Regions from separate parts of the Pantoea sp. At-9b genome, predicted to be linked through region 1. Evidence: predicted binding sites of a transcription regulator. Region 1 holds the regulator's gene; each other region holds the start of a gene.

Evidence for each region. The regulator sigma-54, encoded in region 1, starts transcription at its own class of promoters, with help from an activator protein. The targets are predictions, from matches to a motif close to GTTGGCACANNTTTCGCTNT.
Region 2: hypA (hydrogenase maturation nickel metallochaperone HypA) is a predicted target of sigma-54. The motif match lies at 2,229-2,248, and genes of this name have one in related genera.
Region 3: PAT9B_RS18170 (gamma carbonic anhydrase family protein) is a predicted target of sigma-54. The motif match lies at 2,873-2,892, and genes of this name have one in related genera.
Region 4: PAT9B_RS04095 (gamma-glutamyltransferase family protein) is a predicted target of sigma-54. The motif match lies at 5,441-5,460, and genes of this name have one in related genera.

What each region holds. Positions count from the first base shown of each region.
Region 1 is NC_014837.1:544,636-552,091, forward strand. Features, by position in the region: gene rapZ (RNase adapter RapZ) at 1-275, opposite strand, end outside; gene ptsN (PTS IIA-like nitrogen regulatory protein PtsN) at 328-810, opposite strand; gene hpf (ribosome hibernation promoting factor) at 983-1,270, opposite strand; gene rpoN (RNA polymerase factor sigma-54) at 1,292-2,725, opposite strand; gene lptB (LPS export ABC transporter ATP-binding protein) at 2,774-3,499, opposite strand; gene lptA (lipopolysaccharide ABC transporter substrate-binding protein LptA) at 3,505-4,059, opposite strand; gene lptC (LPS export ABC transporter periplasmic protein LptC) at 4,028-4,606, opposite strand; gene kdsC (3-deoxy-manno-octulosonate-8-phosphatase KdsC) at 4,603-5,169, opposite strand; gene kdsD (arabinose-5-phosphate isomerase KdsD) at 5,183-6,163, opposite strand; gene PAT9B_RS02400 (calcium/sodium antiporter) at 6,180-7,160, opposite strand; gene mlaF (phospholipid ABC transporter ATP-binding protein MlaF) at 7,387-7,456, shown strand, end outside.
Region 2 is NC_014838.1:657,790-665,245, forward strand. Features, by position in the region: gene hypD (hydrogenase formation protein HypD) at 1-730, opposite strand, end outside; gene PAT9B_RS23380 (HypC/HybG/HupF family hydrogenase formation chaperone) at 730-990, opposite strand; gene hypB (hydrogenase nickel incorporation protein HypB) at 981-1,844, opposite strand; gene hypA (hydrogenase maturation nickel metallochaperone HypA) at 1,855-2,199, opposite strand; gene hycA (formate hydrogenlyase regulator HycA) at 2,408-2,863, shown strand; gene PAT9B_RS23400 (4Fe-4S dicluster domain-containing protein) at 2,951-3,556, shown strand; gene hycC (formate hydrogenlyase subunit 3) at 3,553-5,361, shown strand; gene PAT9B_RS23410 (respiratory chain complex I subunit 1 family protein) at 5,371-6,297, shown strand; gene PAT9B_RS23415 (NADH-quinone oxidoreductase subunit C) at 6,316-7,456, shown strand, end outside.
Region 3 is NC_014837.1:3,950,398-3,957,853, forward strand. Features, by position in the region: rRNA gene PAT9B_RS18155 (23S ribosomal RNA) at 1-781, opposite strand, end outside; tRNA gene PAT9B_RS18160 (tRNA-Glu) at 996-1,070, opposite strand; rRNA gene PAT9B_RS18165 (16S ribosomal RNA) at 1,161-2,702, opposite strand; gene PAT9B_RS18170 (gamma carbonic anhydrase family protein) at 3,168-3,722, shown strand; gene PAT9B_RS18175 (DUF1488 domain-containing protein) at 3,698-3,946, opposite strand; gene aroE (shikimate dehydrogenase) at 3,943-4,761, opposite strand; gene tsaC (L-threonylcarbamoyladenylate synthase type 1 TsaC) at 4,765-5,340, opposite strand; gene PAT9B_RS18190 (type I DNA topoisomerase) at 5,346-5,891, opposite strand; gene smg (DUF494 family protein Smg) at 5,916-6,389, opposite strand; gene dprA (DNA-protecting protein DprA) at 6,361-7,456, opposite strand, start outside.
Region 4 is NC_014837.1:927,853-935,308, reverse strand. Features, by position in the region: gene hpxK (allantoate amidohydrolase) at 1-255, opposite strand, end outside; gene PAT9B_RS04125 (alanine--glyoxylate aminotransferase family protein) at 252-1,487, opposite strand; gene PAT9B_RS04120 (amino acid ABC transporter ATP-binding protein) at 1,509-2,240, opposite strand; gene PAT9B_RS04115 (amino acid ABC transporter permease) at 2,221-2,877, opposite strand; gene PAT9B_RS04110 (amino acid ABC transporter permease) at 2,874-3,542, opposite strand; gene PAT9B_RS04105 (transporter substrate-binding domain-containing protein) at 3,555-4,340, opposite strand; gene PAT9B_RS30870 (hypothetical protein) at 4,381-4,536, shown strand; gene hpxU (MurR/RpiR family transcriptional regulator HpxU) at 4,533-5,372, opposite strand; gene PAT9B_RS04095 (gamma-glutamyltransferase family protein) at 5,493-7,079, shown strand; gene hpxX (oxalurate catabolism protein HpxX) at 7,089-7,274, shown strand; gene PAT9B_RS04085 (AtzE family amidohydrolase) at 7,271-7,456, shown strand, end outside.

The DNA.
Region 1 (7,456 bases):
AGCGTGTTGCGGTCAGCGTCGAGAAACAGCAACTGAGGCGAAAAAGAATCCGGCAAATTATTCAGCGCGGTTTCGAAAATCTCCGGCGATTCCGGCATATTGCGCACGTCGATACTGACGGCAGCAGAGATGTTGCGTTCGCTTAAGGTATTGGCCAGCTCGGGTAATAACACCACTGGCAGGTTATCGACACAGTAAAACCCCATGTCCTCAAGCGCACGCAACGCGACTGATTTTCCTGAGCCTGACCGACCGCTAACGATCATCAGCACCATCACATTTCTCCCGTTTTAAACCGGCGCATTGGCCGGTAAAAGTAGCTGTCGCTTAAAGGTGGTCGTCCTGCGCTTCTGTGATAATGGCATAGAGTTCTTCATCGCTCTGTGCGGCGCGCAAACGACGACAGACCGTTTTATCTGCCAGGCGTTTTGCCACCAGTGACAGCGTATGCAGATGGGTTTTACACTGGTCTGCGGGCACCAGTAACGCAAACAGCAGGTCCACTGGCTGGTTGTCCACCGCGTCAAAGGCGATGGGCTGGTCGAGGCTAATGAACACGCCAACGGCGCGCAGCGTATCCTCCTCCAGTTTGCCATGTGGAATGGCGATACCATTGCCAATACCGGTACTGCCCATGCGTTCACGGGTGAGGATCGCTTCGAAAAGCGTCTGGTGAGGCAGATTGAGCTGTTTTGCTGCCAGCTCGCTGATTATTTCCAGCGCACGTTTTTTACTCTGGCAGTGTACGCCGCTGCGGGTGCAGTCCAGCGTGAGGACCGAGCTCAATTCCAGTGTCAGATCGTTGTTCATCATCGTTTCACTTGCGAGTTCACATAGCCGCGAGGATCACTCACTTTACCCCGATAACGGGAAAAATACAGTTATCCTGTTGGCGCTTGCGCAGATGACAAAACGGGGCGGTTAGCCCGCCCCATTCTGTGCTCTGAGTGTCGAACCGGTCGACACTCTGCAAGCGTGAAGGTTAGTGTTTTTTCAGTTTGTCTTTATGTTTGGTCAACTGACGGGAAAGCTTGTCGATCAATCCGTCAATGGCCGCGTACATGTCTTCCGCTTCCGATGTCGCGTGCAATTCACCGCCGTTCACATGCAGTGTTGCATCAGCAATCTGCGTTACCTTCTCCACTTTCAGAACAATATAGACCTGATTAATCCGATCAAAATAGTGTTCCAGTTTGGCAAATTTGCTGTTTACAAATTCGCGCAGCGGCTCGGTAATCTCTACATTCAGTCCGGTAAGGTTTATCTGCATAGGTCTTCCTTCTCAATACATTCAAACCAGCTGTTTACGCTGATTCGAGGGCGGGATGGACAAAGACTCGCGATACTTAGCAACCGTACGGCGGGCCACCATGATGCCCTGTTCAGATAACATGGAGGTCAGTTTGCTGTCGCTCAAGGGTTTTGCGGGGTTTTCCGCAGAGATCAATTTTTTCACCAGGGCACGGATCGCTGTCGATGAGGCTTCGCCGCCACCTTCGGTGTTCACATGACTGGAGAAAAAATATTTCAGTTCAAAGATGCCACGCGGACTGTGTAAATACTTTTGCGTGGTCACTCGGGAAATGGTGGACTCATGCATATCCACGGCCTGGGCGATATCCGCCAGTACCATGGGACGCATGTACTCCTCGCCCTGTTCAAAAAACGCCTGCTGCTGTTCGACGATACAGCGTGTCACTTTCAGCAGCGTGTCGTTACGGCTCTCCAGGCTCTTAATCAGCCACTTGGCTTCCTGTAAATTGCTGCGGATAAACTGGCTGTCACTGTCGTTACGTGCTGCTCCGCCCATCGCTGCATAGTGCTGATTAATCTTAAGACGCGGTACGCTGTCGGCATTCAGTTCTACCGTCCAGCGTGTGCCGACTTTTCGCACCAGCACATCCGGAATCACATACTCAGGTTCGCTGGTATTGACCGACTGGCCCGGACGCGGGTCCAGCGATTGAATCAGTACCATCGCCTCTTTCAGTACATCTTCTTTCAGACGCGTCATACGCATCAGGCTGCGGAAATCGTGATTGGCCAGCAGATCGAGATGGTCGCTAACGATTAAACGCGCTTCCGCCAGCATCGGCGTGTCGGTGGCGTACTGAGAAAGTTGTACCAGCAGACAGTCACGCAGGTCACGTGCACCCACACCAACCGGATCAAAACGCTGCACGCGTTTTAACACCGCTTCCACTTCTTCCAGCGTCAGCTCTTCATCACCGATGCTGTCGCAAATATCCTGGAGGGTCACGGTGAGATAACCGGTGTCGTCGATAGCATCCACAATGGAGGTCGCAATGGCACGATCGGTATCGGTGAACGGTGTCAGCTCAACCTGCCACATCAGGTAATCCTGTAGCGACTGGGTGGTTTCACCCTGATAAACCGGCAGTTCATCATCCTGATAATCGGTACCCGTTCCAGAAGGGGTTCCGGCGGTGTAGATTTCGTCCCAGGTTGCGTCGAGCGGCAGCTCTTCCGGCATCTCTTTTTGTTCCAGCGCCTCGCGGGTATCGAGTGCCTCGCTTTCCTGATATTCGCGTGTGTCTACTTCTTCATGGAGTTCTGATTGTTCAAGCAATGGGTTGCTTTCCAGCGCCAGTTGTAATTCCTGCTGGAGTTCAAGCGTAGAGAGTTGCAGCAAGCGGATTGCTTGCTGCAACTGGGGTGTCATCGCCAGCTGTTGGCTGAGCCTGAGTTGCAAACCTTGCTTCATAATCCGGATTGAATTTCCTAAGCAAACGTCGGAGGTTACGACACCTTATCAGAGTCTGAACTCTTCGCCCAAATAAACACGCTTAACCTGCTCATCTGCAAGTATTTCATCGGGCGTGCCGTGGGCAATCAAGTGCCCCTGGCTGACGATGTAAGCGCGTTCACAGACGGCAAGGGTTTCGCGCACGTTGTGATCGGTAATCAGCACACCCAATCCGCTATCACGCAGATGCTCAATGATCTTCTTGATATCAATGACGGAAATGGGGTCGACACCGGCAAAAGGCTCATCCAACAGGATGAATTTAGGGTTGGCGGCCAGCGCGCGGGCAATCTCAACACGACGGCGTTCACCGCCGGAGAGTGCCTGACCCATGCTGTCACGCAGATGTTCAATGTGGAACTCTTCCATCAGCTCGTTAGCGCGATCCTGACGCTGCTCTTCGGTAAGATCGTCACGGATCTGCAACACCGCCATCAGGTTGTCGTAAACGCTAAGGCGACGGAAAATGGAGGCCTCCTGCGGCAGATAGCCGATGCCGCGACGTGCGCGCGCATGCAGTGGCAAAATGCTGATGTCTTCATCATCAATCACAATGCGACCGGCATCGCGCGGTACGATACCGACCACCATGTAGAAGGTGGTGGTTTTACCGGCCCCATTGGGGCCAAGCAAACCGACGATTTCGCCGGATTTCACTTGCAGGCTAACGTCTTCTACCACGCGGCGGCCTTTGTAGGCTTTCGCCAGGTTTTCAGCGATCAGTGTGGCCATAGAAATTAGTTACTCTTTTTTTGGCTCTGGGAAGAACCGTCTTTGTCCTGCAACTGCGACGGCACCAGCACGGTGGTCACACGTTTGCTCTGGCCCTGACTGTAGGCCTGCATTTTTTGCTCTTTCACCAGATACGTGATGCGATCGCCCTTGATGTTGCTATCCAGCTGTTCAATGTAGGCGTTACCGGTCAGCTCAACAAAGTCATTCGCCAGTTCGTAATGAAGTTTGGCGGCATGGCCTTGCACCGGCTTACCGTTGTCCTGCATCTGATAAAAGGTCGCAGGGTTGCCCCAGGCATCCACAATGGTTTTTTTGCTGTCGCCGCCCGGACGGGTGACAACCACTTTGTCGGCGGTGATCTTGATCGATCCCTGGGTAACGATAACGTTGCCGGTGAAGGTGGCGACGTTGCCTTGGAGATCCAGTGACTGATTCTCTGAATCGATATTAACGGGTTTGTCCGAGTCCCCGGTTAAGGCCAGAGCGGGCAGGCTGGTGGCTAACAGGGCGCTGACCAGCAGTAACTTAAGGCTGTTGTTTTTCATTTTGGATTTCATAGGAGGATTTGACCTTTTCAATCAACTGGGCATGTTTCGTCCGTAAGTTGCCGCGCATCTTCATGCCAGTAGAGTTAAAACTGCGGCCATAAAGGGTGACCTGATCGTCAGAGGTGACATCCTGGGTGACGAGATTCACCACCGCATTATCGGTTTTAATGCGCTCCAGCTCCGAATCCTGCGTCAGGGTGTTCACTTCAACGTGGCCGTAAAGATAAAGCATACGATCTTTGGTGAGCTTTGCCTTATCGGCGCGCACAGACCACGTCGGAATTTTATTCACGTCGTAAGTGGTCATCACCGGATTATCGAACCAGCTCAGTTCATCGGCAGCAAAGTAGGTCACTTTATCCGAAATGAGTCTGTAGGCCAGCGCACCGTCTGGATTGTACACCACGGTGTGAGAAGTCGAACTGGTGTAAGTCGGCTCCTGGTCGTTGGTGGTAACCGGCGCTTTGCTCTCATCCTGGTTGGTAAGATTCCAGCCAATCAGCACCAGAGCGATTAGGGCCAGAATCAGCGTTATCCAACGCCTGCTTTTACTCATACTGATTGCCCTTTGGCATCCTCAAATTTGTTCTGCGCCATTAAGATCAGATCGCAAAGTTCACGTACCGCGCCACGGCCACCGGCAATGCGGGTGACATAATGTGCACGCGGCAACAGAATCGGGTGTGCATCGGCGACAGCAACACTCAGACCCACACGGGCCATGACCGGCCAGTCGATCAGGTCATCACCGATATACGCCACCTGTTCCGCAGATAATGACAGTTTATCCAGGAGTTCGCGCCAGGCCAAAAGCTTATCCGATTGTCCCTGGTAAAGATGCGTAATGCCGAGGGTTTTACAGCGATCTTCCATCAGTTTGGCATTGCGACCGGTAATAATAGCCACTTCAATGCCGGAGGTCAGCAGGCAACGAATGCCATAGCCATCGCGCACGTTGAAGGCTTTCAGTTCTTCGCCGCTGTTGCCCATGTAAATCAGGCCATCGGACATCACGCCATCAACATCACAAATCAGCAGGCGGATCTGCGCCGCGCGCGCCATCACATCTGCGCTCACCGGACCATAGCAGGTCTCGATCGCAGCGGTTTCAACACTCATGTTCTTTTCCTGTTCAGACCACGCCGGCGCGCAGCATGTCATGCATATGTATCACACCGAGCAGGCGATCGTCATCGGCCACCAGCAGCGCAGTGATGTTTTTGTTTTGCATCAAATTAAGTGCGTCAACGGCCAGCATGTTCGGACGCACGCGAATACCGCCGCGCGTCATCACATCTTTGATGCTGGCTGACTGGAAATCGATCCCCATATCAAACACCCGGCGCAAGTCACCATCAGTAAAGATACCTTCGATTTTCATCAGGTCATCGACGATCACCGTCAGGCCGAGATTTTTACGCGTGATCTCCAGTAGCGCATCACGCAGCGACGCATCCCGGGAGACGTGTGGGATCTCGTCGCCGCTGTGCATGATGTCACTGACATGCAGCAGCAGTTTACGTCCGAGTGCACCGCCGGGATGGGAGAGCGCAAAATCTTCCTGGGTAAAGCCACGCGCTTCCAGCAGTGCGACGGCCAGCGCATCGCCCATCACCAGTGTCGCGGTGGTGCTGGTCGTGGGGGCCAGGCCCAGCGGGCAGGCTTCCTGTGGTACTTTCACGCACAGATGCACATCGGCAGCACGGCCCATGGCGCTGTCGGCACGGCTGGTGATACAAATCAGCTGGACTTTTTGTCGCTTCAGAACCGGGATCAACGCGAGGATCTCGTTGGATTCACCGCTATTGGAAATCGCCACCACCACATCATCGGTGCTGACCATGCCGAGGTCACCGTGGCTGGCTTCCGCCGGGTGCACAAAAAAAGCCGGGGTTCCGGTACTGGCGAAGGTAGCGGCCATTTTTTTGCCAATATGCCCGGACTTGCCCATGCCCATCACCACCACTTTCCCCCGGCAAGCGAAGATCATCTCGCAGGCGCGGGAGAAATCGTCATTGATGTATTGATCGAGTTGCTCAAGCCCTTCGCGCTCAATGCGCAGCACCGCTTTGCCTGCCTGTTGAAAGTCAAAATCCAGTCGCTGATGTGACATGCTCAGTCTGTCCTTATTAACTTGGGGTAAACATGGGGCTCAGCCACAGCCAGCACACCCACACGATGAATCCAGCCAACAATAAGGTGCCTGCGGCGCGGCCAATACGGCGGCGCGGTTGCAGGCACAGCAGGGCGAACAATACGCTCACGCCCAACATGATCCAGTAATCACGGGCAAACGCATGGGGATCGATGCTGCCCGGATGAATCAGTGCAGGCAGACCCAGTACGATGGCCAAATTATAAATGTTGGCACCGATCAGGTTGCCAATCGCGATATCGTCCTCGCCTTTCATGGCACCGGCAATCACCGTCGCCAGTTCCGGTAAACTGGTACCAACGGAGATCAGCGTCAGGCCCATCACCAGTTCGCTCACGCCGAAATAGTCGGCAAAGACGGTCGCGTTATCGATCACCATCCGCGTCGACATGGGCAGGATCAGCAAAGCGACGGCAAGCCACAGAAAGGCCACCGTATTGCCGGTTTCGTCGCGCGGCAGCTCGGCTAATTGTTCGCGCGTCAGCGTGTCATTGTTTTCGCGTTCTGCCCGGCGTGCGATGCGGATGACCACCAACAGATAAACCAGCGCAATCAGCAACAACGCCACGCCATCCAGGCGGCTAAGATGATTATCAAACAACATAATGCCGCTCAGCAGTGAGACCAGCAGCATTAACGGGAGTTCGCGACGAATCAGGTTGGAGTGGACGGTTAAAGGGTGCAACAGCGCCGCGCCGCCAAGAATTAACAGAATATTGGTGATGTTCGAACCCAGCGCGGTACCTACCGCTAAATCCATCTGTCCATGTTGCGCAGCAGAGAAAGAGACAATCAATTCAGGAAGCGAAGTGCCGATGCTGACCACCGTCATACCGATGATTAATGGCGGGATGCCAAAGGATCGACTGAGGATCGCGGCACTGAAAACTAATCGGTCAGCGCCGTAAGCCAGTAAAATCAATCCAATAAACAGCAGGGCAGTGGCTACGAACATGAAAAATCCTTGATGGCCGGGGGTGTCGGCGCACCTTGGCCGACGGGTAAAAACATGAGCGCATTGAAACAGGCGCTGATTTTGACTGTCTGAGAGGCAAAAGTAAATTTTAAGGCGGTTTTCGCCACACCGGGTGGGTAAGTTTCTGTAAAACTCTCGTGCATGACGGCCTTACAGGCTACCATCCCCGGACACGATAACGCCCGATCCCCATTAAGAGGTAAAGATGATCCAGCAACAAACGAATCTGGTTGAGGTTCGTGGCGTGAGCTTTTCGCGCGGAGATCGTACCATTT
Region 2 (7,456 bases), on a different replicon from region 1:
TTTTTTGCTCCACCAGCATCAGCACGCCTTGCAATAAATCCATCGGCTCAAAACCCGCCACCACCAGCGGTCGCCGGAATTGCTGGGTGATGAATTGATAGGCGTGGGTGCCAATCACCATACTGACGTGGCCGGGTGCCAGAAATGCGTCGATACCGTTATCCGGCTGCGACAGCAGACTGTGCAACGTGGGGAGCAGCGTGATGTGCTGACAAAAGAACCAGAAATTGGTGATCTGTTGCGCTTTGGCCTGTTGCAGGGTGATCGCCGTGGCAGGCATGGTGGTTTCAAAGCCCAGCCCGAAAAACACCACTTTCCGCTGTGGATGCCGCTGCGCCAGCGCCAGTGCATCCAGCGGCGAGTACACCACCCGCACATCCGCGCCCCGGGCTTTGGCCTGCATCAGCGAGCCATTTTTGCCCGGCACGCGCAGGGCATCGCCAAAGGTGCAGAAAATCACCTCCGCATGGCTGGCAATCTCAATGCAACTGTCGATGCGCCCCATCGGTAACACGCACACCGGGCAGCCCGGACCGTGGATAAACTCAATATTCTCTGGCAGCAGTTGATCGAGACCAAACTTGAAGATGGCGTGGGTATGCCCGCCGCAGACCTCCATGATCCGCAAGGGACGCTGCGCGTCATAATCCAGCAGCGGCGCGCGTTTCTTCAGGGTGTCAATTAACTGCATGACGCGCGCGGGGTCTCGGTATTCATCGACGTAACGCATCAGCCACGTTCCTCGCCATACAGCAACGCGCCCACATCAGGCTCCAGCTCGAACATGTTTTGCAGCGCGTCGAGCGTGTCCCGGGCCTCCGCTTCATCGATGATGCTCATAGCAAAGCCGACGTGCACCAGCACCCATTGCCCGACAGCAGCATCACCCACCAAGGTCAAATTGACCTCACGCTGTACACCACAGACGTCAACTTTCGCGTTTCCATCAGCCAGACGCGCCACAATCTGGCCCGGAATGCCTATGCACATCGTTCGGCCTCCAGCCAGTTGATCCACGCGTCCATCCCGGCCCCCGTAGTGGCGGACACCAACAGGATCTGGATATCCGGGTTTACCTCGCGGGCATAAGCCAGGCAGCGGTCAACATCGAATTGCAGATAGGGCAGCAGATCGATCTTGTTCAGTAACATCAGCGAGGCCGCCGCAAACATATATTTATATTTTAATGGCTTATCCTCGCCTTCTGTCACCGACAGCAGCGCCACTTTATGCCGTTCACCCAAATCAAACCCCGCCGGGCACACCAGATTGCCGACGTTCTCAATAAACAACATGCCGTGTGGTGCCAGTGGCAGACGCTGCATGGCATCCTGCACCATTTGTGCATCCAGATGGCAACCCTTGCCGGTGTTGACCTGAATGGCAGGCGTGCCCGTGGCACGGATACGCGCCGCATCGTTCACCGTTTGTTGATCGCCTTCGATCACCGCACAGGGCACCTTGCCCTGTAACCGTTGTAAGGTTTCGGTCAGCAAGGTGGTTTTACCGGAGCCCGGGCTGGATACCAGATTCAGCACCAACTGTCGGTTTGCGGCAAAGCGGGCACGATTACCCTGTGCCAGCTGGTTATTTTTATCCAGCACATCCAGTTCCAGCTCCAGCATCTTACGCTGGGTGATGCCCGGCGCATGGGCTTGCGCTACGCCGTGCCCATAATGCAGATCGCCATGCGCGTCGGTACGCGGGGAAAATTGCATCCCGGAAATTTGTTGTAACCGACGCGGAGCCGGTGCAAAGGGTGCGCTGCGAAAGGCCGAGTGCGGGTTGCGCTCATCACCTTCGATATACCGGTTGCCTTCACCGCAACCACAGGTACTACACATGATTGATCTCCTAATCGATTTCCAGCCGCTTAATCTGCACGCCATCATCCGCCACGATACGCAGTTGATTGCCGCCACAATCCGGGCAGCGCCTGACGCGCTGCGTCAGCAACGTGACATAGTGCTGGCAGTCGTGGCACCAGCACTCCGCTTCCTGCTGTTTCAGATGCAACTCACAGCCTTCCGCCAACGTGCCCCGGCACGTCAGTTCAAAACAAAACTGCATCGCGCTGACCTCCACACAGGAAAACGCCCCGACCTCAAGCCAGACACCGGTGACACGGCGTGCGCCATGTTGCCGGGCGTGACGTTCAATCAATTCGACTGCACGTTGGCAGAGGGTAATTTCGTGCATGCTGCCTCCTGGGTTAACTAAGGGCTGCTAATGCAAAGACGATGCCAGCCAGGCGTCATCTTTGATGTCAAAGATGACGAAATGACATGTCAATGACGGGGTTACAAACGCACGCGTCGCTTAATTTATGTTTGAATTCAATACGATAAAAACATGGCACGAAACGTGCCTGAGGGGGAGTATCCGTACAAAACAGAGTGATTTAATGATGGACATTAGGGAACTGAGTGAAAAAGCAACATACATCGCCGAACAGCAACAACGTCTACAGGCCCAGTGGAAGCAGTACGGTAACGCCTTAGTTCAGGGAATTACGCTGGCAAAAGCCCGGCTGCATCACACCATCGACTGCACGCCAGGCGAGGGGCTGCGCTTCTTCCTGTTTGAACACTTCGTCATTGGTATTCAGCCGGGCGCGGGCTTTAACAACCACCGCATTGAGTATTATCTCGAACTGGCTGACGGCAGCGATAAGTTGTTGATTGGCAGCGCCAATATGGATAACGACGGGCGCATTGACAACGCTTTCAGCAATCGCGACCGCGAGCAAGTCCTCACCCACTATCTGGCACTGATCCAGCCGATTTACGACAGCCTCTATCTGGCCGTCCACGAGAACACCCCGGTGTCGATGGAACGGTTACAACAAGCCGCCGTGGCGTAGAGATTGAGGGTGTCGAAAACTGTCGAAACGACAGGGTATCGGCATGGTTTCGTCATTAATGACGACAGTCACCAGAGGAATCCGTTGGTGAATCGTTTTGTAATCGCTGATTCAAAATTATGCATCGGCTGCCATACCTGTGAAGCCGCCTGCGCCGAAACGCACCGGCAACAAGGTTTACAGTCAATGCCGCGTTTAACCGTCACGCGCAGCCGGGACGAATCCGCACCGCAGCTGTGCCGCCACTGTGAAGATGCGCCTTGTGCCAGTGTCTGTCCGGTGAATGCCATCACCCGCGTTGATGGCGCAGTCCAGCTGAACGCTAACCTGTGCGTCAGTTGCAAACTGTGCGGCATCGCCTGCCCGTTTGGTGCCATTGAGTTTTCCGGTAGCCGACCGCTGCATATTCCGGCTGACGTGAATACCCCCAAAGCGCCCGCCGCCCCGCCCGATCCCCTCCACGTCAGCACCCTGCTGGATTGGATACCCGGCGTTCGGGCGGTCGCGGTGAAGTGCGATCTGTGCAGTTTCGATCCTAACGGCCCGGCCTGTGTCCGTACTTGCCCGACGAAAGCGCTGCAACTGATCGACAACACCGATATCGCCAAAGCCAGCAAACGGAAGCGTGAATTAACGCTGGCGGGCGCGCTCGGTGATTTGAGTCTGTTTAGCCAGCCAGAGGCACGAAAATGAATGCATATCTTTTGATTCCGTGGGCATTGTCAGGATTGATGCTCAGCGCGCTGGTGGCGGGCATTACCGCGTTTAACCGGCCCGTCAGTGGTTTTATCGCTGGCCTGGGCGGGGCGATAAGTTGTGGTTTGTTACTGGTAGCGAGCATTCAGGGGCTGCTGGGGCTTAACGCCGCCCTGCCTCACTGGCGCTGGCAGTTACAGCTGAATAGTTTTAACAGCATCTGGTTAGTGACAGTGTCACTCTGCGGGCTATTTATTTGCCTGTTTAACGTGAGCTGGCATCGCCACCCTCAGGTGAAAGCTAACGGCTGGCTGGTCAATCTGACCCTTGCCGCCAGCGTTGCGGCCTTGCTGGCTGATAACCTTGTCACACTGGTCGCGATGGCCGAAATCGTCGCGCTTTGCGGCTACTTTCTCACTGGCTGCCGCAAGTCCGGCCAGTTGTGGTTTGTGCTTGGTCGCCTCGGCACGTTGCTGCTGATTGCCGCCTGCTGGCTGCTGTGGCAGCAATACGGCACGCTCAGCTACGACGGCTTGCGGCTTATGTTGCATGGCGCGGCACTGCCGCCACTGGTATTGCTGTTAAGTTTGCTCGGCTTTGGTCTGCTGGCGGGGATTATTCCCCTGCACGGCTGGGTACCGCAGGCCCATGCCAATGCTGCCGCCCCGGCAGCCGCGCTGTTCTCAGCGGTGGTGCTGAAAATCGGCCTGTGGGGCATCATCAGTGTCTCCCTGATCGCCGGGGTGGTGCCGCTGTGGTGGGGGGTGCTGATGGTGGTGTTGGGTCTGGTGACGGCCTTTACCGGCGGTCTGTATGCCCTGATGGAGCACAACATCAATCGTCTGCTGGCGTATCACTCGCTGGAAAACAGCGGCATTATCCTGCTCGGCGTGGGGTGCGGGTTTATCGGTATCGCACTGCATCAACCGGCAGTGGTGGCACTGGGGATGATCGGCGGCCTGTACCATCTGTTTAACCACAGCCTGTTTAAAACCACGCTGTTCCTCGGGGCCGGGGCGGTATGGTTCCGTACCGGTCATTATGATATCGAGAAATTAGGCGGCATCGGCAAACGTATGCCACTGATATCACTGGCGATGCTGATCGGTTTGATGGCCATGGCCGCACTGCCGCCGCTCAATGGTTTTGCCGGTGAGTGGGTGATCTATCAGTCGTTCTTCCAGCTTGGTCGTCTGGAGCCGTTGATCGCCCAGATTATCGGACCGCTGCTGGCGGTCGGGCTGGCCATTACCGGCGCACTGGCCGTGATGTGTATGGCAAAGGTGTACGGCGTCACCTTTCTCGGTGCCCCCCGCACGCCGGAAGCGGCACAGGCCGCCAACCCGCCCGGACTGATGAATGCGATTGTTGCCCTGCTGGCCCTTGCCTGCATTAGCGCCGGTGTGGCAACCCCCTGGTTGTTACCCCTGTTTCAGCATGCCGTCCCGCTGCCGTTGCAAACCGCCGATACCCTGGTATCGCAACCGATGATCACCCTGTTGCTGCTGCTAACGCCGTTGTTACCGCTGGTGTTGCTGGCGCTGTTCCGTGGCGATCGCCTGCCGCAGCGCACGCGTGGCCCGGCTTGGGTGTGCGGCTACGACCACGAAACAGCCATGGTGATCACCGCAAGCGGTTTTGCCCAGCCCGTCAGAGCTGCCTTTGCCCCCATCCTGGCATTACGCCACCGACTCAATCCTGCACGCTGGGTGCCTGGCTGGCGCGGTGACTGGCTCGCCGTGGCCTTTCGCCGCCTGGCATTTATTGAACTGGCGATTCTGCTGGTCGCGGTCATCGCCTGAGGAGCCACTATGACGACTTTCTTTATTGCTCTGCTTCAGGCGCTGCTGCTGTTTGCTATCGCGCCGCTGCTCTCCGGCATCACCCGTATGGCCCGTGCCCGGTTGCATAACCGTCGCGGCCCCGGCGTGTTGCAGGAGTATCGCGATTTGTTCAAGTTGCTTGGCCGTCAGAGCGTGGCCCCTGCCGCCGCCGGTTGGGTGTTCCGCCTGATGCCGCTGGTGATGGTTGGCGTGATGTTGACCATTGCCACGGCGCTGCCGGTGGTCAGTCTCGCCTCGCCCCTGCCGGCGTTAGGCGATGTGATCACCTTAATTTATCTGTTTGCCATTGCGCGTTTCTTTTTCGCGATTGCCGGCCTGGATACCGGTAGCCCGTTCACCGGGATCGGTGCCAGCCGTGAGGCGATGCTCGGCGTGCTGGTGGAACCGATTTTGCTGCTCAGTCTGTGGGTTGCGGCGCAGGTGGCAGGCAGTACCCATATCAGTCACATCGTCCGTACCGTCCATGCATGGCCGCTCAACCACAGTCTGACGCTGCTACTGGCTCTCGCCGCGTGCGCCTTCGCCACCTTTATCGAAATGGGCAAACTGCCTTTTGACCTCGCGGAAGCCGAGCAGGAATTGCAGGAAGGCCCGCTTTCCGAGTACAGCGGCGCAGGTTTCGCGGTACTCAAATGGGGCATTGCGCTGAAACAACTGGTGGTGCTGCAAATGTTTGTCGGGGTGTTTGTGCCCTGGGGGCAGATGCTGTCCTTCAGTTGGGGCGGGCTGGCGCTCGCCACGGTACTGGCTGTCGTCAAACTGGTGGCGGGCGTGCTGCTGATCGCACTGTTTGAAAACAGCATGGCACGCCTGCGGATGCTTGAAACGTCACGTATTACCTGGGCCGGTTTTGGTCTGGCCTTTTTAGCCTTCGTCTCCTTGCTGGCGGCGTAATTGCAGAGAACTTATTTCATGTCTGAAGAGAAAATCGGTCAACACTACCTTGCCGCGCTGCATCTCAAGTTCCCCCACGCGGTGCTGGAGGAGAGCTGGCAGACCAAAGATCAAATCACCGTTACCGTCAAAACCGATATGCTGCCGGACGTTGTCGAATGGTTGTATTACCAGCAGGGTGGCTGGTTATCGGTGCTGTTCGGCAATGACGAGCGGCAGCTATGTGGTAGCTACGCGGTGTACTACGTACTGTCGATGGAGCGCGACAGCAAATGCTGGATCACCGTTCGCGTCGCGGTCGATGCCCATCGGCCAGAGTTCCCGTCGGTTACGCCGCGTGTCCCGGCCGCGGTCTGGGGCGAGCGCGAAGTCCGTGATATGTATGGCTTGCAGCCGATTGGACTGCCGGACGAGCGCCGTCTGGTGCTTCCTGACGACTGGCCGGACGATCTGTACCCATTGCGTAAAGACAGCATGGATTATCGCCAGCGTCCGGCCCCGACCAGCGACAGCGAAACCTACGAATTTATCAATGAACTGGGCAGCAGTAAAAACAACGTGGTGCCCATCGGCCCGCTGCACGTCACGTCTGATGAACCCGGCCATTTCCGTCTGTTTGTGGACGGTGAAAATATCATTGATGCCGATTATCGCCTGTTCTACGTCCACCGTGGCATGGAAAAACTGGCGGAAACCCGCATGGGTTATAACGAAGTCACGTTTCTCTCTGACCGCGTGTGTGGCATCTGCGGCTTCGCCCACAGCACCGCCTACACCTCCTCGGTTGAGAACGCGATGGGCATTGTGGTGCCCGAGCGCGCCCAAATGATCCGCTCCATTCTGCTGGAAGTGGAACGGTTGCACAGCCATCTGCTCAATCTTGGCCTGGCCTGCCACTTTGTCGGTTTCGACTCCGGCTTTATGCAATTTTTCCGCGTGCGCGAGCTGTCGATGAAGATGGCGGAGATCCTCACCGGCGCACGCAAAACCTACGGCCTGAATCTGATCGGCGGTATTCGCCGCGATCTGATGAAAGACGACATGCTACAAACCCGTCAGTTGGCCCAGCAGATGCGTCGCGAGCTGTTTACCCTGACGGACATTTTGTTGAGTACGCCGAATATTGAATCACGCACCGTCGGCATTGGCCGTCTCGATC
Region 3 (7,456 bases), 960 kb from region 1:
CTTTCACCCCCAGCCACAAGTCATCCGCTAATTTTTCAACATTAGTCGGTTCGGTCCTCCAGTTAGTGTTACCCAACCTTCAACCTGCCCATGGCTAGATCACCGGGTTTCGGGTCTATACCCTGCAACTTAACGCCCAATTAAGACTCGGTTTCCCTGCGGCTCCCCTATACGGTTAACCTTGCTACAGAATATAAGTCGCTGACCCATTATACAAAAGGTACGCAGTCACCTAACAAGTAGGCTCCCACTGCTTGTACGTACACGGTTTCAGGTTCTGTTTCACTCCCCTCGCCGGGGTTCTTTTCGCCTTTCCCTCACGGTACTGGTTCACTATCGGTCAGTCAGGAGTATTTAGCCTTGGAGGATGGTCCCCCCATATTCAGACAGGATACCACGTGTCCCGCCCTACTCATCGAACTCACAGTATGTGTATCTTCGTGTACGGGAGTATCACCCTGTACCCTGCGACTTTCCAGACGCTTCCACTGACACACAAACTGATTCAGGTTCTGGGCTGTTCCCCGTTCGCTCGCCGCTACTGGGGGAATCTCGGTTGATTTCTTTTCCTCGGGGTACTTAGATGTTTCAGTTCCCCCGGTTCGCCTCGTTAACCTATGTATTCAGTTAACGATAGTGCACAAGTGCACTGGGTTTCCCCATTCGGACATCGTCGGCTGTAGCGGTTCATATCACCTTACCGACGCTTTTCGCAGATTAGCACGTCCTTCATCGCCTCTGACTGCCAGGGCATCCACCGTGTACGCTTAGTCGCTTAACCTCACAACCCACAGACGTTTTCACGCATGCAGACTGCAAGCATTTGAGAGACTCGAACACATCGCTTTCATTTCTTATTACGGAGAAATGAAACAACGTGTCGTTTCAAATTTTCAGCTTGTTCCGGATTGTTAAAGAGCAAATATCTCAAACATGACTCGTAAGCCAGTTTTGAGATACTGAGCAGCGACACCTTTCACCTGTCACCAAGCAAGTGGCGTCCCCTAGGGGATTCGAACCCCTGTTGCCGCCGTGAAAGGGCGGAGTCCTAACCGCTAGACGAAGGGGACACATGAAGTGTCACGACTTCGCAGCCGTCTTGCTCATTACGTTTTCATCAGACAATCTGTGTGAGCACTTCGAAGGAAAGCATCTTCAGGTAAGGAGGTGATCCAACCGCAGGTTCCCCTACGGTTACCTTGTTACGACTTCACCCCAGTCATGAATCACAAAGTGGTAAGCGCCCTCCCGAAGGTTAAGCTACCTACTTCTTTTGCAACCCACTCCCATGGTGTGACGGGCGGTGTGTACAAGGCCCGGGAACGTATTCACCGTAGCATTCTGATCTACGATTACTAGCGATTCCGACTTCATGGAGTCGAGTTGCAGACTCCAATCCGGACTACGACGCACTTTATGAGGTCCGCTTGCTCTCGCGAGGTCGCTTCTCTTTGTATGCGCCATTGTAGCACGTGTGTAGCCCTGGCCGTAAGGGCCATGATGACTTGACGTCATCCCCACCTTCCTCCGGTTTATCACCGGCAGTCTCCTTTGAGTTCCCGACCGAATCGCTGGCAACAAAGGATAAGGGTTGCGCTCGTTGCGGGACTTAACCCAACATTTCACAACACGAGCTGACGACAGCCATGCAGCACCTGTCTCACGGTTCCCGAAGGCACTAAGGCATCTCTGCCGAATTCCGTGGATGTCAAGGCCAGGTAAGGTTCTTCGCGTTGCATCGAATTAAACCACATGCTCCACCGCTTGTGCGGGCCCCCGTCAATTCATTTGAGTTTTAACCTTGCGGCCGTACTCCCCAGGCGGTCGACTTAACGCGTTAGCTCCGGAAGCCACGCCTCAAGGGCACAACCTCCAAGTCGACATCGTTTACAGCGTGGACTACCAGGGTATCTAATCCTGTTTGCTCCCCACGCTTTCGCACCTGAGCGTCAGTCTCTGTCCAGGGGGCCGCCTTCGCCACCGGTATTCCTCCAGATCTCTACGCATTTCACCGCTACACCTGGAATTCTACCCCCCTCTACAAGACTCTAGCCTGCCAGTTTCGAATGCAGTTCCCAGGTTAAGCCCGGGGATTTCACATCCGACTTGACAGACCGCCTGCGTGCGCTTTACGCCCAGTAATTCCGATTAACGCTTGCACCCTCCGTATTACCGCGGCTGCTGGCACGGAGTTAGCCGGTGCTTCTTCTGCGGGTAACGTCAATTGCTGAAGTTATTAACCTCAACACCTTCCTCCCCGCTGAAAGTACTTTACAACCCGAAGGCCTTCTTCATACACGCGGCATGGCTGCATCAGGCTTGCGCCCATTGTGCAATATTCCCCACTGCTGCCTCCCGTAGGAGTCTGGACCGTGTCTCAGTTCCAGTGTGGCTGGTCATCCTCTCAGACCAGCTAGGGATCGTCGCCTAGGTGAGCCATTACCCCACCTACTAGCTAATCCCATCTGGGTTCATCCGATGGTGTGAGGCCCGAAGGTCCCCCACTTTGGTCTTGCGACGTTATGCGGTATTAGCTACCGTTTCCAGTAGTTATCCCCCTCCATCGGGCAGATCCCCAGACATTACTCACCCGTCCGCCACTCGTCACCCAAGGAGCAAGCTCCTCTGTGCTACCGTTCGACTTGCATGTGTTAGGCCTGCCGCCAGCGTTCAATCTGAGCCATGATCAAACTCTTCAATTTAAGTTTGATGCTCAAAGAATTAAACTTCGTAATGAATTACGTGTTCACTCTTGAGACTTGATATTTTTTAAGTCCGTAGACTTTTGATATCAATCCTGCGAGTGCCCACACAGATTGTCTGATAAATTGTTAAAGAGCAGTGCGACCAGCGGGTTAACCGTCTGTCGCGAGGTGGCGTATATTACGCTTTCCTCCTTCAGAGTCAATCTCTTTTTCGAGATTTTTCTCTGGCGGGATGAATCACTTCGTCCCTCGCTGACCGTCTGCGTTGCCGCTTTGCCGTGTCAGTGGAGGCGCATTATAGGGATCCGAATTTTTTGCACAACCCCTTTTTTCGATCTTTTTATTCGACTGGCGAGTTTTCATCCTTTCTGCCGAGATCACGAACGATCCGCTCAAAAATCAGCTTGTCTGTCGCCCTGATCGCGCTCAGGCTAGGGATAAATGAGTAAAAGGAGAAAGATCATGTCTACAGCCTTACGTCCCTATAAAAGCAGCTACCCACAAACTGGCGATCGGGTAATGATCGATAAAAGCAGTGTGGTGGTTGGTGATGTCATCATGGGAGACGATGTCAGCATCTGGCCACTGGTCGCCATTCGCGGTGATGTGAATCAGGTGATCATTGGCGCGCGCACTAACATTCAGGATGGCAGCGTACTTCATGTCACGCATAAATCAGCCAGCAATCCGCCAGGCTACCCGCTGGTGATTGGCGAAGACGTTACCGTCGGCCACAAAGCCATGTTGCATGGCTGTACGATCGGCGATCGTGTGCTGGTGGGTATGGGTTCGATTCTGCTGGACGGCGTAATAGTAGAAGAAGATGTGATGATTGGTGCAGGTAGTCTGGTCCCGCCCGGCAAACGCCTGGAGAGTGGCTACCTTTATTTAGGTAGCCCGGTGAAGCAAATTCGCCCTCTTAATGAAGCAGAGATCGAAGGACTGCGTTATTCGGCAAACAACTACGTTGGTTGGAAAAATGATTATCTCGCTCAGGAGAGCCAGACCCAGCCTTGATTATCAACCTCGTCGTTGAGGATAAGCTGTTCGGCTTCATCTTCCAGATCCCAGCGATTGGCGCTAAATAGCGCCATCGCTTCCCCTGCACCGAATCGGTCATGCAGTGCATCTGAAGAAATTGCACACATTAACCCCATACCGTTGACTTGTGCCGGGAAGCATACCGCCTGACGATTCTGATCCCACTCTTCGCGATCGGGGAACTGGATAGCCTGATTCACGCTTGCATCGCTTCTTTTAACTGCGCAATGACAGGCGTGATCTCTGGCATGACACCGTGCCATAACTGAAAAGCATGTGCTGCCTGCCCCACCAGCATCCCTAACCCATCGGCGAGTTGCCGCGCGCCCTGCTGCTGGCACCAAAGCAAAAATGGCGTCAGGCCCGGTTGATAGAACATGTCATAGCAGCGGGTAGAGTGAGTAATCAATGAAACCGGTAATGGCGGCACCTTCCCCTCCACCCCGCTGGAGGTGGCGTTCACAATCAGATCAAATGATTGACCCGCCAGATGCTCGAAGCCGCAGGCATGAATGGCACCACTGTGGCGGAAGATCTCTGCCAGCAACTCAGCCTTTTCGACCGTTCTGTTCGTGACCGTGACTGAACATCCTAATGAAAGCAGAGGCAAGATCACGCCGCGCGCTGCGCCACCGGCTCCCACCAGCAAAACACGATCACCCGGCATGATCATCTGCAACCGTTCAAGATCGCTCAGTAGGCCAATACCATCGGTGTTATCACCAATAATCTGACCCTGTGCATCTTTCTTCAATGTATTGACCGCCCCAGAAAGCGCAGCGCGTTCACTGAGCTCATCAGCAAACTCCCACGCCTGCTCTTTGAAGGGCAACGTCACGTTGGCTCCCTTTCCGCCCGCCGCAAAAAACTCACTGATTGCCTGCGGGAAACCATCCAGGGGCGCGCACACCCGACCATAGCGATGGTCGATACCGGTTTGTTCTGCAAACAGACGATGGATAAAAGGCGATTTGCTGTGCGCGATTGGATTACCAAAAACGGCAAAGTTGTCCATAAATTAGCCCTGACGGATAAGTTCGCCGCTGATAACATCGCGGATTTCTGAAGGATTGAGACGGCCACCGGTTGCACCTACCAGCACCGGGAACGCCACGCCAAATTGCTGGGCGACCTCCGCTGCGGTGCGACAAGGTGGCTCACCGGAGAGATTGGCACTGGTTGAAACCAGTGGTTTACCAAAACGTCGACACAACGCCTGCACATCAGGATGATCGCTAACGCGGATCGCCAGCGAATCAAAACGCCCGGTTAACCAGCGTGGCGTGTGCGGTGATGCCGGGACGACATAAGTCACCGGTCCTGGCCAGCTGGCAAACATTCGCTCACGCTGCACCACCGACAGTTCCTGATCGGCGACATACGGCTCAAGCTGAGCATAATCCGCCGCAATCAGGATCAATCCTTTCTCTACCGGGCGTTGTTTCAATGCCAGCAGTGACATCACCGCATGTTCACTATCCGGGTCACATCCCAGACCAAAGACCGCCTCCGTTGGATAAGCGATCACCGCCTGCTGCTGCAGCTGTTCAATACAGAAATCGAGACTTCCCGGTAAAGCGTGTTCTTGCGTCATGATAATCAGTTGTCCTGCACTACGGGTTTGCCGCAGCGTTTACTGGCGCAGAAACGTTTCATGCTCTGCGCGGTTTTCTTTTCGATTAATAGCGGGAACTGACAGTGTGAGCAGACGCCTTCAACCGGCGTGGCATTCACAGCAAACTGACAGTCTGGATAACGATCGCAGGAATGAAACGTTTTGCCATAGCGCGAACGGCGCTGCACCAACTTCCCACTCTGGCACTGGGGACAAGCGATAGCTGTCTCATCAGGCTTATCGATCGTTTCAGTGTAATCACATTCTGGATAGTGGCTACAGCCAACAAACATACCAAACCGCCCCTGGCGTAGCACCTTATCAGCACCACATTGTGGACAGGCATGGCCCTCCAGCACTTTAACGATATGACCATCACCCAAGCTTTTCAGCGGGCGAATGTAGTCGCAGGTTGGATAGTTTACGCACCCAAGGAATGGGCCATGTTTGCCGGCACGTATCACTAATTCTGCCCCGCAAGCGGGGCAGGGGTCGTGTTTACGCACGGTAAATAGTGCTGATTTACTCATATAACCCGATGCATTAATCGCAAATTAATGCAGCATACCTTCATTGACGTCGAATAACAGTTCTTCCATCTGCTGGTAAGCGTTTTCACATCCAGGGATGTTAAACAGCACCATCAGCACCACCCATTTGAGATCTTCCAGATCGAAATCGAGGGTATCGAGGGCCATCACTCGTTCGATAACCATTTCGCGCGTTTCCATATTCAGCACCTGGATCTGCTCCAGGAACAAAATAAAACCGCGACATTCAGCATCTAAACGCTGGCTCTCTTCATCCGTGTAGATACGCATTGAGAGCGGATCATTCGCCAGTAACACCGGCGCGACCAGGCCATCCTGGTAATCAGCCAGTCTCTCAAGCCAGTTCAACGCATTATAGATATCTTCACGATGAAAACCGGCATCGGTTAAATCATCGGTCAATTTATCCTGGTCAACGCGCATCTCGGCTTCGTTATGGATATAGGTTTCAAACAAGTACATAAGTACGTCGAACATGGCATGCCCTCCTTAATCGGACATAGCCGCCGGGTACAGCTGCGATCCATCCTGCTAACTCCAGCTCCAGCAACTGGGCTGAGATAACTGGCACAGGTTGGCCGGCACGTTCAGCGACGACGTCAACAGGTGTAACCTCATCTCCTACGTTAGCCAACACGTCCGCAAATGGCAATGGAACATCGTCACTGTCTTGTGAATATATTGTTTCTGGTTGAGTTGCAGGTAGCCAGTTCAGGGTCGAATGGAGATCGTCGAGAATATGATCAGGATGGGCGACCAGTAGTGCGCCTTGCTGTATCAGCCAGTGTGTTCCTGCGCTGCCCTCACTCCCCAAAGAACCCGGTAACGCATAGACATTACGATTTTGTTCCAGCGCATAGCGTGCCGTGACCAGCGACCCGCTTTTCAGCGACGCTTCCACCACCAACACCCCGAGACTTAAACCACTAATGATACGATTGCGGCGGGGAAAATGAGCGGCATAGGGAGGCGTATCCAACGGAAATTCCGAGACCAGGGCACCGTCGTTGCTGATGATCTCCTGCGCCAGTTTCTGATGGATTTTGGGATAGAGGTGTTTCAGCCCACTACCCAACACTGCGACGGTTTTACCACCGGCATTAAGCGCCGCCCGATGCGCAATGCCGTCAATTCCCCGCGCCAACCCGCTGGTGATGGTTAACCCTTGCGCAGCTAACTGCTGTGAAAACCAATCCCCCCACTCCCTGCCATAATGCGAACATTGACGACTGCCGACGATGGCGAGTTGCGGGGTATGCAAGGCTGCGGCATTGCCCATCACATATAACAATGGCGGGAAGCGGCTGATTTCCGCTAATGCTGATGGGTAAGCATTATCCAGAACAGAAAGCAGCTGATGTTGTGGATTTTCCAGCCATCGCTGGGTTCGCATCAGTTGCCGTGGGCAGAGCGTATTGAATTGTTTTCGCTGCGTTTCATTCAACCGCTGTGCCGTCAGAAAATCATCATCGATATGCCGGGTGCTATGTAGCATGTTCACCAGACGGAGAAGCTGATGACCACCAAGACCTTTCACATTAGCC
Region 4 (7,456 bases), 380 kb from region 1:
TAATAACGCCGGTGCGCCCGGGGTGGCGGATTCGTAGCGGCCGCAAATGTTGCCTACCGCGTCCTGCCACACCGTCATGCCCGCCGCCTGCATCCACTCGCCGACGCGCTGATTGGCGCGCATTTGCTCTGGCGAGAGATAGACACGCATCAGGCCATCGTCGGTTTCGCTGATCTCAGCCAGCGCATCACAGCGCGCCATGACACGGGCGGCGGCCGACTGCGCCTCGCTGGCGGTCATCAGGCTTTCGCTCATGCGTGGCTCCCGTAGTGATCCCAGGCAGCCTGCAACGCCGCACCTTGTGTGGAACGGAAGCCGAGATGATTCAGCACCGCTTCCAGCGCCGTCAGGGTTTGCATCACGCAATCTTTACGCGCGTTATAACCCATGGTGCCGATACGCCATACTTTGCCGTGCAGCGGACCAAAGGAGGTGCCAATTTCAATGCCGAAATCTTCCAGCACCAACTTGCGTACCTGATCACCGTTCACACCCTGCGGGATGACAACGCCCAGCACGTTATTCATTTTATGTTGCAGGTCGCCGAAGGTTTCCAGCCCCATGCCCTGAATGCCTTTCAGCAGTGCATCGCCATGCAACTTGTGACGAGCGATGCCGTTATCCAGACCTTCCTGCATAATCAGACGCGCGCATTCACGCGCCCCAAACAGCGCAGTGGTGGCTTCGGTATGATGGTTGAGACGCTCCGGTCCCCAGTAATCCATGATCATGCCGAGGTCGAAGTAGTTGGAGTAGATCATCTCGTCGTCGCCGTCCTGATGCTCAGCGGTACGGATGCCCTCTTCCACGCATTTACGTTTGCGGATCACCGCTTCCATCTGTGGGCTGAGGGTGATCGGCGAGGTGCCGGACGGGCCACCGAGGCATTTCTGCATCCCGGCGGAGACGGCGTCGAGACCCCAGGCGTCGGTTTCCAGCGGGTTACCGCCTAGTGAGGCCGTGGCATCGGTGTAGAACAGCACGCCATATTTCTGACAAATCGCCCCCAGCTCAGCTAGCGGTTGCAGCATGGTGGTGGAGGTATCGCCCTGCACCGTCAGCAGCAGGCGCGGCTTGATACGTTTGATGGCATCTTCGATCTGATCCGGGGTGAACACCTCGCCCCATGGCACCTCAATGGTGTGGACTTCAGCACGGCAGCGGCGGGCAATTTCACACAACAGGTGACCAAAACGCCCAAACACCGGCACCAGCACTTTGTCACCCGGGCGGATCGCCGACAGCAGGATTGCTTCAATCCCGGCGCGCGAAGTCCCGTCGATCAGCATCGTCCAACGGTTTTCGGTGCGGAATACGCCACGATACAGCGCCATCACCTCATTCATGTAATTCGTCATCGCCGGATCGTATTGGCCGATCAGCTGCGTCGACATGGCGCGCAGTACGCGCGGATCGGCGTTGATCGGTCCCGGTCCCATCAGCAGGCGCTGCGGCGGATTGATTTGCGGAAATTGCGTGATGTCCATGATGAATTCCTTGTTGATGGCTTAGAGACGGACCGTCGAGATAAACTGTTTCAACTCCGCCGTTTGCGGATTGGCAAACAGCGTTTTGCTGTCGCCCTGCTCCCAGACGCGTCCCTGATGCATAAAGACCACTCGATCGCCCACATCGCGGGCGAAGTTCATTTCATGTGTCACGAGAATTAGCGTCATACCTTCGGCAGCCAACTGCTCCAGCACTTTCAACACTTCCCCCACCAGCTCGGGATCGAGCGCCGAGGTGATCTCGTCACACAGTAAAACTTTGGGTTGCATTGCCAGCGCACGCGCAATCGCCACGCGCTGTTGCTGACCACCCGAGAGATTGGCCGGATAATAGTCCAGGCGCTCGCCGAGGCCGACTTTCTCCAGCATCTGTTTCGCCAGTTCCCGGCATTCAGCTTCGCTCTTTTTCAGCACGCGGCGCGGTGCCAGCATTACGTTTTCCAGTGCCGTCATATGCGGGAACAGGTTAAAACTCTGGAACACCATCCCGACCGAGCGGCTGATTTCACGCGCCTGTGATTCGCGATCGGTAATGGTCATCCCACCCAGTTTGATGCTGCCTTCCTGATAGCCTTCCAGTCCGTTCATGCAACGCAGCAGGGTACTTTTGCCCGAACCACTGCGGCCGATAATCGAGATCACTTCACCCATTTCGATGTCGAGATCGACACCTTTGAGCACGTGGTTGTCGCCGTAGTACTTCTGTACCTGATTAATGGTGATGAGCGGCATTGAATTTTTTCTCCAGGTACTGGCTGTAACGCGACAGCGGATAACACATCAGGAAGTAACCCAACGCCACCAGGCCAAATACCTTAAACGGCTGATAAGTCACGTTGTTCAGAATCGTGCCCGCCTTGGTCAGTTCGACAAACCCGATAATCGAAGCCAACGCGGTGCCCTTGACCACCTGCACGGCAAAACCAACCGTGGGGGCGATAGCAATGCGGATCGCCTGCGGAGCAACCACGCGATATAGCGTCTGACCGAACGTCAGGCCCAGGCAGCGCGACGCTTCCCACTGCCCTTTCGGCAACGCACGGATACTGCCGTACCAGATATCCACCAGAAAGGCGCTGGTGTAGAGCGTCAGCGCCAGTGAGGCGGCGGTCCAGGGCGCAACATCGATGCCAAACAGCGCGACACCAAAGAAAGCCAGAAACAGCTGCATCAGCAGCGGCGTGCCCTGGAACAGCTCGGTATAGCCACGGATAACCCGCATCAGCCACGGCTTACGCAGCAGGCGCAGAAACAGCAGCGGCAAGGTCACCAGCGTGCCGCCAAAGAAGGCCACCAGCGACAGCAAAATCGTCCAGCGCGCTGCCAGCAGCAGGTTGCGCACGATGTCCCAATCGGTAAACGTGGTCATGATGGCTGCGCTCCAAACCATTTACGCCCCACCGCCAGCAGCAGCTGACGCATGGCAATCGACAACGCCAGGTAGATCAACGTGGTCACCAGATAGACTTCAAAACTCAAAAAGGTGCGTGACTGAATCAGGTTGGCGGCGAAGGTCAGCTCCTCATAAGAGACTTGCGACACCACCGAAGAACCCAGCATCACGATGATGCACTGGCTGACCAGCGCCGGATAAATACGTTGCAGCGACGGCGGCAGCACCACGCGCAAAAACGTCTGGCTGCGGGTCAATCCAAGTACCCGACCCGCTTCCCATTGCCCCTTTGGCGTCACCTGGATACCGGCGCGGATAATCTCGGTGCTGTAGGCACCGAGGTTAATCAGCATCGCCAACAGTGCGGCTTCACCCGCCGTCAGTTTCAGACCAAGATTGGGTAAACCAAAGACGATAAAGAACAGCTGCACCACAAACGGGGTGTTGCGAATCAGCTCGACGTAAATGCCCCAGATGCGCCCCGCCAGGCTGGGTTTGCCAGTGCGCAGTGCGGCACCGAGAATCCCCAGCGCGACGCCCCCGACCGTAGCCAGCACCGTCAGCTGGATGGTGATCCACAGCCCTGCCAGCAGCTCCGGCCAGTGCGGCCACAGCGCAGCAAAGTTAAGTTGCCCAATCATTGGCCGTCCTTCTTATGCGCCGAGGTTAGCCGGCAGTGGCGCTTTCAGCCACTCTTCGGACAGCTTGTTCAGGGTGCCATCTTTAATGCCCTGCTCGATAAGCGCATTCACTTTATCTTTCAGCGCTGGCTCGTCCTTCTTCAGACCGATAAAGCACGGCGAATCTTTCAGCATAAACTGCGGCACCGGGGCTTTGGCCGGGTTTTGACGGGCAATCGCGGCAACCACCAGGTTACCGGTCGCGATAAACTGCACCTGACCCGAAAGATAGGCAGACAGCGTGGTGTTGTTATCTTCGTAACGTTTCACCTCGGCATCTTTCGGTGCCACACCGGTCAGCACCATATCTTCTACCGCACCACGCGTTACACCGATGGATTTGCCACTCAGTGCCGCTGCATCTTTGATTTCTTCGCCTTTCGGGCCAAATACGCCGAGGAAGAACGGTGCGTAAGCACGGCTGAAGTCGATCACTTTTTCACGTTCGGCGTTTTTCCCCATGCTGGAGATCACCAGATCGACTTTGTCGGTTTGCAGGTAAGGCACACGGTTGGCACTGGAAACCGGCACCAGCTGCAACTTCAGTTTCATCTCTTTGGCAAGGTACTTCGCCATGTCGATGTCGTAGCCCTGCGGCTGCAAATCGGTACCGACAGAACCGAACGGCGGGAAGTCCTGCGGGACGGCAATGCGGATCACGCCGCGCTTCTGGATGTCCTGCAACTGATCGGCCATTGCGCTACCAACCTGCGCCATCATCAGCGCAGCGCCCGCTACCGCCATTAAAACTTTTTTCATTATGCACCCCGGTGAGTTTATGTGAAACAAAAGATTCTTGATGAATCGTTCTGCAACTAATGTGCCAACCGAAACAAAAAGAACACTTCTCCGTAAAATCAGGGTTGCGGCATTATCAGGCGAAAAAAAACGGGCGCATCGCCCGTCATCTGCAGTGATCAAAAAAGGTGCAAAGCACCAAAAAGGTGCCCTTTAACGGTGTTCCAGCTCATCCAGATGCTGATAAAGATCGGCAATCTGATGAATACGCTGACGCCCCTGCGACAACATTTCATGCAGCAACGCATTCGCCAGCAGATTAATCAGACTCATGGCCGAGGCATAACTATCAAAGGCCGAGACGCTGTCGAGCGGTGCGCACAGCTGCCAGCGCGCCAGGGTGAGGATGCCCTGTGCCTGGGGTTCGCACAGCGCCAGCACCGGAATGTGACTCTGCTGCAACTGCTGCATCAGCGGACGGATGATGCGCGGACGACGGCGAAACGCCATCACCACCACCACATCCTCGGGGGTAATATCCACCAGCTCCTCACCCAGCGTCTGGCCGGGTTGCGGCAGCACATGTACCTGGGGACGCGCCTGCATCAACTGTTGACGCAGATGCAGTGCTACCGGATAGGCGTTACGCATGCCAATGATAAACAAGCGTTTTGCCTGCGCCAGCGCCTGAATGACGTCGCCAAACTGCTGCGGGTCAATGCTGTTAACCCACTGCGTCAGGTTCGCCATCTCCTGCTTGTAGTGACGCGACAGCAGCGTGTTGCCCTGCACCGCATCACGGTTATCCGTCAGTGGCATGCCGCTCTGGCGCAGCGTGCGCAACTCATCGCGCATGTCTTTATATTTTTCGTAACCGAGGCGCTTGAACAGCCGACTCACCGTGGCTTTTGACACGCCACTCAGCCGCGCCAGCTCGGCGCTGTTGTAGCTGATCAGGTCATCAAAGTGGTCAAAGACAAAATCGGCAATGCGCTGCTCCTGCGGCGACAGTTGCGGATAATGACTGCGGAGGCGTTCATCTAGCTGTTTCATCATTCATCCTGTAACTTTCGTTTCATCACAAACTAGCATAAATCGATCCACAATGGTGTCCGACCAAAACTGGAACAGCTCTTGCTATACCTTTCCCATGTACCCAAAAATGAGTTCACTATGATACAGAGCAATATGGCCCCGTTAGGTATGGCCGTAACCCCGCATCATCTCGCCAGTGAAAGTGCCTTATCGGTCCTGCGCGAAGGTGGCAATGCTATCGAAGCAATGGTGGCAGCCGCCGCCACTGTCGCCGTGGTTTACCCACATATGAATGGCTTAGGCGGCGATGGCTTCTGGCTGATCGTACCGCCCGGTGGTGATCCGATCGCCATCGATGCCAGCGGTGCTGCTGGCTCACTGGCGCACTTCGACTTCTACCACGGCGCAACAAAAATTCCACACCGTGGCCCGAAAGCCGCCCTGACCGTAGCTGGCACCGTCAGCGGCTGGCAGGAAGCACTGACCTTCTCTGCTGAGCTGGGTAACCCGGCGCTGCCCGTTGCCCGTCTGCTGCGCGATGCCATCCGTTATGCGGCTGACGGCATTCCCGTCACCGCTTCCCAGGCGGCAGCGACTGCCGCAAAACGTCATGAATTGCAGGACCAGCCCGGTTTTGCCGCTAACTTTTTACCCGATGGCGCAGTGCCTGCCGCAGGCAGCCGTTTCACCCAACCGGCGCTGGCGAATACGCTGAGCCTGCTGTGCGAACAGGGCTTAGACAGTTTTTATCGCGGCGATCTGGCGCATCATCTGGCACGTGAAATGTCGGCGCTGGGTATGCCGATCACGCTGGAAGATCTGCAACGCCAGCAGGCACGCCGCTGCACGCCCCTGCATCTGGCACACAGTGAAGGCGATATCTGGAACATGACGCCACCCACCCAGGGGCTGGTATCGCTGGCGATTCTGGGTATTACCGACCGCCTTAACATGGCAGATGCCGATGAAGCGCAGACCATTCATCGTATCGTCGAAGCCACCAAGAAAGCCTTTGGCCTACGTGACCAACATATTACCGATCCACGCCATATCGACATTGATGTGCAGAGCCTGCTGGAGGCCGACCATCTGGCGGGCCTCGCCGCGCAAATTGATGATGCAGCCGCCGCGCCCTGGGGCACCGGCAAAGGTCCGGGTGACACCGTGTGGATGGGGGTGATGGACAGCAGCGGGCTGGCGGTCTCCTTTATCCAGAGCATCTATCATGAATTCGGCAGCGGTGTTGTACTGCCGGGTACCGGCATCACCTGGCAGAACCGGGGGGCAGCGTTCAGTTTACAGCCAGGTCATCTGTTGGCTCTGGCCCCGGGCAAACAACCCTTCCATACCCTTAACCCGGCGGCCGCACGGCTGAAAGATGGCCGCACCATGGTGTACGGCTCGATGGGGGGCGATGGCCAGCCGCAGACGCAAGCGGCGATTTTTACCCGTCATGTGATTCAGGGGCTGCCATTGCAACAGGCGGTGAGCGCACCGCGCTGGCTCCTGGGTCGTACCTGGGGACAATCCTCCGATTCCCTCAAGCTGGAAGCGCGTCTCGCCCCGGAAACGGTGCAGCAACTGCGCGATCTCGGCCATGAGGTCGAGTTGTTACCCGATTTTAGCGAGGTGGTGGGTCACGCCGGTGCCATCGTCCGCCATAACAACGGCATGTTTGAAGGCGCATTCGATCCACGCAGCAACGGTAGCGCCGCGGGTTTCTAAGGAGAAAAGATGAGTACACAACCGGACTGGGCCGCCTATATCGCCCAGATGGAACAGATTCTGGCGCTGGAGCTGGATGAGGCGCGCCGCGCCGAACTTTTAACCCAATTTAACCGTATTGCTGCCATGGCTGAACCGTTGATGGCCTTTCCGCTCGACGATCGCATGGAAGTGGCGGGAGTGTATAAGCTATGAAACTTTCCACCCTTTCGATAAGCGCACTGCAACAGGCGCTGAGCAACGGTGAGATCAGCGCACGCGCGATTGCCGAACAAACGTTGACGGCAATTGAACAACACAACCCGGCGCTGAATGCCTGGACCGAAGTCACCGGTCAGCGCATGTTAAAAGAAGCGGATCAGTTGGATACGCAACGC